Regions from separate parts of the Hydrogenophaga sp. GW823-FHT04C09 genome, predicted to be linked through region 2. Evidence: riboswitches for the same ligand, from Rfam matches in the RefSeq annotation. Region 2 holds a riboswitch; the other holds the start of a gene.

Region 1 (3,403 bases), on a different contig from region 2:
CCGGCGGCACCCACTTGACCCCGGCCTCGATCTGCTTGCCGGTGTGCGGCTCGAACGGGCGGCCTGCCGCGCTGGTGCCGGTGACGGGCGAGAACGACTCCGCGTAGTTCACGAACGGCGACCAGCCGCCGCCCAGGTCGTAGCTGGCGCCCAGCTGGCCGGTGGTGGCCAGGTCGCGCTTGGGGGTGTACGAAGGATCGCTGAAGCGCCCGGTGACGGTGTTGAGCACGGCGGTCTTCTGGTCCAGCGTGGCCTTGTCGCGGCGCAGCCCGACCAGCACCGACAGCCGCCCCCAGTCGATCTGGTCCTGCACGTAGAGCGCGGTCTGGCGCAGGCGCTGCTCGCGCTTGGACGTGATGGGGTTGGCCGGCAAGGCCTGGCCGTACACCGGGTTGTAGAGGTCCAGCGCGAAGGCCGGGGCCGCGCGGGTGCCGGTGCCCTGGTAGTTGGGCACGCGCGCCGCGTCCAGGCCCAGCATCACGCGGTGCTTCGTGCCGACGGCATCGAACCGCGCCACCACGCGCGTATCGACCTGCTTGGTCACGATGGTGTAGTCGGCCGCGAACAGCCGCCGCGTCCAGCCGGTGGCGCCCGCCGCCACACCCGTGGCCTGCATCTCGTCCACATGGATGTCCACCTTCTTGTAGGCGGCGTTCTGCTCGATGGACCAGACCTCGTTGAAGCGGTGCGAGAACGCATAGCCCACGCGCCAGGCGTCCTTGTCCGAGTCGTGGCGCGCCGGTTCACCGAGGAACAGGCCGCGCGAGATGAAGCGCCCGTTGGCGCCCGGCACGATGGTGCCCACGCGCGGCAGCGGCTGGTGCACGGTGAGGCTCGGGTCTTCCTGGCGGTTGGCCATCAGCGTGAGCCGGGTGGCGGCGTCGGGCTTCCAGGTGAGGGCGCCGGCGAAGTAGCGGCGATCGGACTGGGTGTGGTCGATCTCGCCATCGCCCTTGCGCACCAGGCCCGTGAGGCGGTACTGCCAGGTGGCGTCGGCGTTCAGCGCGCCGCCCAGGTCGAACTGGCCCTGGCGCAGCCCATGGCTGCCCACGCGCAGGCCCACCTCGCGCACGGTCTCGGCCGTGGGGCGCTTGGTGCGCAGGTCGATCAGGCCGCCGGGGCTGCCCTGGCCGTAGAGCGCCGACGCGGGGCCGCGCAGCAGCTCGACGCGTTCGAGCCCGTAAGGCTCCTCGGCCCAGTTGCTGTCGTGCAGCTTGAGGCCATCGAGGTACTGGTAGACCAGGAAGCCGCGCACCATGGGGTACTCGCGCGTGAGCGCACCGCTCGAATAACCACCGCCGTACAGACCCGGCGCGTGCTCCAGCGCTTCCATGACGGACTGCGCGTCGCGCGCCTTCATCTCGGTGTCGGTGACGGCGCTCACCGAGCGCGGCAGGCGCTCGATGGGGGTGGCGCTCTTGGTGGCCGTGGCCGCCTCGCTGGCGCGCAGGCCTTCGGTGCGCACCTCGACCGGTGCCAGCGTCCCCGCGTCCTGCGCCGCCAGGGCGGCCGAGGACAGCGCGCCCATCAGGGCCACGGTGCAAACGGATGAACGGTGGCCGCGAAAGGCCCGGCCCTGGCGCTGACGCGCGGGCAATGAATGACGCATGAGAACTCTCCTCCAACGGCCCGCGTCCCCGCAGGCCCAACGACAGAAAAACGCGTGGGGAGGGAACGTGATGGTGGGGCGGCGCCGGCGCTGGCGGACGCAGCTCGGCTTGGCCCGGACCACGCACTCCCGCAGCGTCCGAAGGCGATGCGAAGGCCGGTATCCGGGCTCGCGGAGCGTCGTCGTGCAGGCGTTGTGGGCATGCTCGCGACAGGAACTTCTCGCCTTCCCACGCCTGGAGGCGCAGTGGCTGCCGATGCCGTGGCATCGCGTGAGCGTTCCCGAATCCGCTGACCGTTGCGGGGGCAGCACAGGCTTGTTGCGCCGTGAAAGACGCCGTCACCTGTTTCCCGTTTAACCCCATCGCCATGGCTGGCGGCGGGGCACCTTCGAACCGTGCGGTTCGACCCGATGGAAGGGTCGAACCGGCCGGCGATTATAGAACCCGCAGGGGTATCGCCTCGGTTCGGAGGCCGTGTTCCGCCAGGCCCTGGCTCGCCCGCAGGCGGTTCGGCGCGAGCGCGCCCGCGCAATCCAGGATGGGGTAGGCGATCGAGCAGATGTGCGAATTGATGCGCTTGAGATCGCTGATCAGGTCGATGTGCAGCGAGCTGGTCTCGATGCTTTGCACGGTGTTGTCGGTCAGGCGCACGAGGTGGCTGGTGGCGTAGGCGCGCTCCAGGTCCCGGAAGCGCGCCTTTTCCTCCAGCAGCTTTTGCGCGTCGCGCACGTTGCCGTTGAGGAACACGCTCATGCCCAGGCGCAGGTTGTCGATGAGCCGGGCGTGCAGCTCGCAGATCTCGGCCATGCCGGCGTCCGAGAAATTGCGCCCCATCTTGATCTTCTTGTCCTCGATGTCCAGCAGCACGCGCTCGACGGTGTCGCCGATCTGCTCCATGTTGATGGTGAAGCTGATGATGTCGGCCCAGCGCCGGCTTTCTTCTTCGGCCAGCGCCTCGCGGGAGATCTTGGTCAGGTAGTACTTGATGGCCGAGTACAGCTCGTCGACCGAGTCATCGAGCTTGCGCAACTCCTCGGCCAGGCGCAGGTCGTTGTTCTTGATCACGGCCAGCATGCCGACCATCATGGTCTCGACCACGTCGGCCTGGTGCATGGCCTCGCGCGCCGCGCAGGAGATCGCCAGCGAGGGCGTGGCCAGCGCCGACGGGTCCAGGTGGTGCGGCCGCCCGGCCACCCGGTTCTTGTCGGGCTTGGGCAGCAGGCGCTCGACCCAGCGCGCCACGATCTGGGTGACGCCGATGAACAGGAGGGCGACGGCGATGTTGAAGCTCAGGTGGAACAGCACCACCAGCGTCGCCGGGTCCGCCACATAGGGCTGCATGCCGTGCAGCCATTCCGGCGCCAGCGGCGCCGCCAGCAGCACGCCCAAGGCCTTGAACATCAGGTTGCCCAGCGGCACCTGGCGCACCTCGATGGCCGAACGCGCCGTGGTCACCACGGCCAGCAGACCGCTGCCCAGGTTGGCGCCCAGCACCATGCCCAGGGCCATGTCCGTGGGCACGACACCGGACGCCGCGAGGGTGGCGGTCAGCAGCACGATGGCCAGGCTGGAATAGGCCATGAGGGCCAGCGCGGCGCCCACCGTGATCTCCAGCAGCAGATCGCTGTTGACGGAGACCAGCAGCGCCTTCACCACGGGCGACTGGGTCAGCACCTCGGTGGACTGCGACACCAGGCGCAGCGCCAGCAGCATCAGCCCCAGGCCGATCAGCACCCGGCCCACACGGCCGACGGCCGTTTGCTGGCGGGAGATGAACATCACCACCCCACCGA
Region 2 (3,403 bases):
CGGGGGCGAGGCCCTTGACGATGTCCCAGCGCACGGCGCCGCGTTTGTGGTGCGCACGCACGCTGGAGATGGACGTGAAGATGATGGTGGCCATGGAGGTGGCGATGGCCATCTTGACCGCGAGATCCGCTTCCACACCGCGCCCCGCGAGGATGAAGGTGATGAAGGGCACCATCAGCATGCCTCCACCGATGCCCAACAAGCCGGCCAGGAAACCGGTGCCCAGGCCGAGCGCGGCCAACTCGAGAATCAGGAGGGGGTCTAAAGGCATGAAAGGTGTCTGCAAGTGCCGCCGGACCGGCATCCTGAACCGGGGTTCAGGTGGGCGAGGGCAGCGGGGCTTCGGGTTCGTCTGACGCGAGACGCTCGCACCAGCCACGCAATGTACCAAGCCCGGGCTCTATGAGCATTGGTTCAAGGAAATATAAAGCCCGACGCGCACTGCAGACGGTTCAAATTGTAGGCGCTGCATGCGGCCCACGAGGACCATCGGTCGATAAATTCTCGCGCAGTGACCAGCGGCGCGTCAGAGCAGGCGCCCGTCCTTGTCGAGCGTCTGGTCCAGGCGGCGCATCAGCTCTTCCACGCGGGCCTGCGTCTGGGGGTCGAGCGGCTCGCTGTCGAAGCCACCACCGGCTTCGGCGAACGCGCTCTGCTCGGGCTGGCCGAACGACGAGGCCTGGAAGCTCTCGGCTTCCTTCTGCGAGAGTTCGAACGCGAGGTTGAGCGAGGCCAGCACCGCGATGCGGTCGCGCGCCTTCACCTTGCCCGCATCGCGGATGCGGCACATGGCGGTGTCCACGCGCTCCACCGCGTCGAGCAGCGAGGCCTCGCCACCCGGTGGGCACGAGAGCAGGTAGCTCTGGCCCATGATCTGCACTTCAATCTGTTTGCTGCCGGGTTTGCTCATTGGAATACCTCCGTGCTTCGCACTGCGGTGCGAGCTGGCTTGGGGCGGCCCGACGCGGCGCTCATGACCGTTCCTTGCGGGTGTCGGGGGCGACATCGGTCATGCCGGGGGGCAGGCGATCGAGCAAGGCATCAATGCGGGCGCGGGCGGCCATCAGCCGGGACTTGAGCGAGTCGCGCTCGGCCTGCAGCGCATGCACCTGTTCCACCAGCAGGCTGTTGGTGCGCTGCAGTTCTTCGTGTCGCAGCAACAGGCGCTCGACACGTTCGGTGATCTGATCAAAGTGCTTGGGATCGGCCATGGTGGGACTCGAAGTTTTCACATTGTAGGGTTGCCCCGGGTGTGCGCGCCGTAGAATGCCGGTTGTTGGTGCTCGCGGTGTGGTTCACATGCCGCAGTTCAACGGGAAGCAGGAGGGTCACACCCCAGGGATGGGACCTAACCTGCGCTGCCCCCGCAACGGTAAGCAGACGAGTGGCCATGAGCGCATGCGCGAACGGTCTCTCAGCCTCCATCCGACAGCCACTGGACGACACGCCGTGTCATCTGGGAAGGCGATGGAGGTCGGTCTGTCAGCCCGGATACCGGCCAACAAGGTGGTGGTGCGTCTGGCGACAGACGCTCCACCGTGATGCCCATGCGCCGTCGGGGAAGATGGCGAGGGTCTCCTGTCTGTTTCTTCATCATGAAAAATCGCACCCTGCGCGCGCCCCTGGCCGCGCTACCGCTGGCGTTGCTGGCGGGCTTTGGCACGTCGGTCGCCCACGCTCAGTCCTCCTCTTCTTCCTCCGCTGACACCACCCTGAGGGAAACGGTGGTCACGGCCACCCGGGTCGAAACCCGCACCGATGCCGTGCTCAGCGACGTCGTCGTGATCGACGCCGACGTGATCCAGCAGTCCGCGGGCCGCTCGTTGTCCGAAGTGCTGTCGCGCAACGCGGGCCTGCAGATGTCGTCCAACGGCGGCCTGGGCAAGCAGTCGGGCCTGTTCATCCGCGGCACCGAAACCCGCCACGTGCTGCTGCTGATCGACGGCGTGCGCTACGGCTCCAGCACCTCCGGTGCGGCCGTGCTGGACAACATTCCGCTGAGCGCGATCGATCGCATCGAAGTGCTCAAGGGCCCGGCCTCGGGCCTCTATGGCAGCGATGCGGTGGGCGGCGTGGTGCAGGTTTTCACCAAGCGCGGCGTGAAGGGTTTCCATCCGCAGGCCAGCGTCACGCTCGGCAGCTTCGGGCACCGTGAAATCACCGCCGGCATCAGCGGTGGCAACGACACGATCACCTACAACCTCAGCCTGGGTTCCTTGCGCGAGGACGGCTTCTCGTCGACCAACCGAAACGTGGCCTTCGGCAACCACAACCCCGACAAGGACGGCTTCGACCAGGACAGCCTGTCGGCCTCGCTGCGCTGGGCCATCGCGCCGGGCTGGACGACCGATGTCAACTTCACCCAGGCCGACGGCGTCAGCCAGTTCGACCAGGGGCCGGGCACCTTCAACGTGCGCTCGGAAACCACCACCCGCGTGACGGGCTGGGGCCTGGAGCGCAAGTGGTCGGCCGATTCGCGCACCCAGCTGCGCCTCTCGCGCAGCGAGGACCGGTCCGACAGTTTCGAGACCTCGCCCACGCCCTCGGTGTTCAACACCGCGCAGACTCAGGCCACGCTGCAGCACGACTGGAACACCGCGCTGGGCAACCTGCTGGTGGGCCTGGAGTCGATCAAGGAAGAGGTGTCGGGCACGCAGGCCTACGCGGTGAACTCGCGCACCACGGACGCGGCCTTCGTGGGTCTGACCGGCCAGGCCGGCCAGCACCTCTGGCAGGCCAACCTGCGGCGCGACGACAACTCGCAGTTCGGCGGCGCCATCACCGGTTTCGCCAGCTACGGCTTCCAGCTCACGCCGAACTGGCGCCCGCACGTGGCCTACGGCACCTCGTTCAAGATGCCATCGTTCAACACGCTGTACTACGTCTCGGCGTTCTTCAACGGCAACCCCACCACGCAACCCGAGCGGGGCAAGAACCGCGAAGCAGGGCTGACCTACACCCAGGGCCTGCACGAAGTGAAGCTCATCCGCTTCGACAACCGGGTGCGCGGCTTCATCACGCTGCAGCCGGCGGTGGCCAACGTGCCTCGCGCGCGTCTCGAAGGCTGGTCGCTGGCCTACACCGGCTCGGCCGGTGCCTGGAGCTGGTTCACCAACCTGGAGCTGCTGGACGCGCGCAACGAGATCAACCAACGCAAGCTGCAGCGCCGCGCCGACGAGGTGTTGACCGCCAGCCTGGACCACCGCATCGGTGCCTGGAACTGGGGTGCGTCGATGCAGCTCGTGGCGGAGCGTTTCGACGACGCCGCCAACACGCGCCGCCTGCCGGGCTTCGGCACGCTGGACCTGCACGCCCGCTACGCCGTGAACAAGGACTGGTCCGTCGCTCTGCGCCTGAACAACGTGGGTGATAAGTTCTATGAGACCGCGTACGGCTACAACCA

What was found. Region 2 has a riboswitch for cobalamin ahead of AC1Q9M_RS09770 (TonB-dependent receptor domain-containing protein). Riboswitches for the same ligand answer to the same signal wherever they lie in the genome.
Region 1: another riboswitch for cobalamin. It lies ahead of AC1Q9M_RS22300 (TonB-dependent siderophore receptor); the one in region 2 lies ahead of AC1Q9M_RS09770 (TonB-dependent receptor domain-containing protein).

Annotation. Positions count from the first base shown of each region.
Region 1 is NZ_JBXAIO010000009.1:141,116-144,518, forward strand. It holds gene AC1Q9M_RS22300 (TonB-dependent siderophore receptor) at 1-1,609, opposite strand, end outside; cobalamin riboswitch at 1,747-2,015, opposite strand; gene AC1Q9M_RS22305 (Na/Pi cotransporter family protein) at 2,046-3,403, opposite strand, start outside.
Region 2 is NZ_JBXAIO010000003.1:148,004-151,406, reverse strand. It holds gene AC1Q9M_RS09790 (sulfite exporter TauE/SafE family protein) at 1-271, opposite strand, end outside; RNA gene ssrS (6S RNA) at 274-453, opposite strand; gene AC1Q9M_RS09780 (cell division protein ZapA) at 527-910, opposite strand; gene AC1Q9M_RS09775 (DUF904 domain-containing protein) at 972-1,211, opposite strand; cobalamin riboswitch at 1,261-1,517, shown strand; gene AC1Q9M_RS09770 (TonB-dependent receptor domain-containing protein) at 1,596-3,403, shown strand, end outside.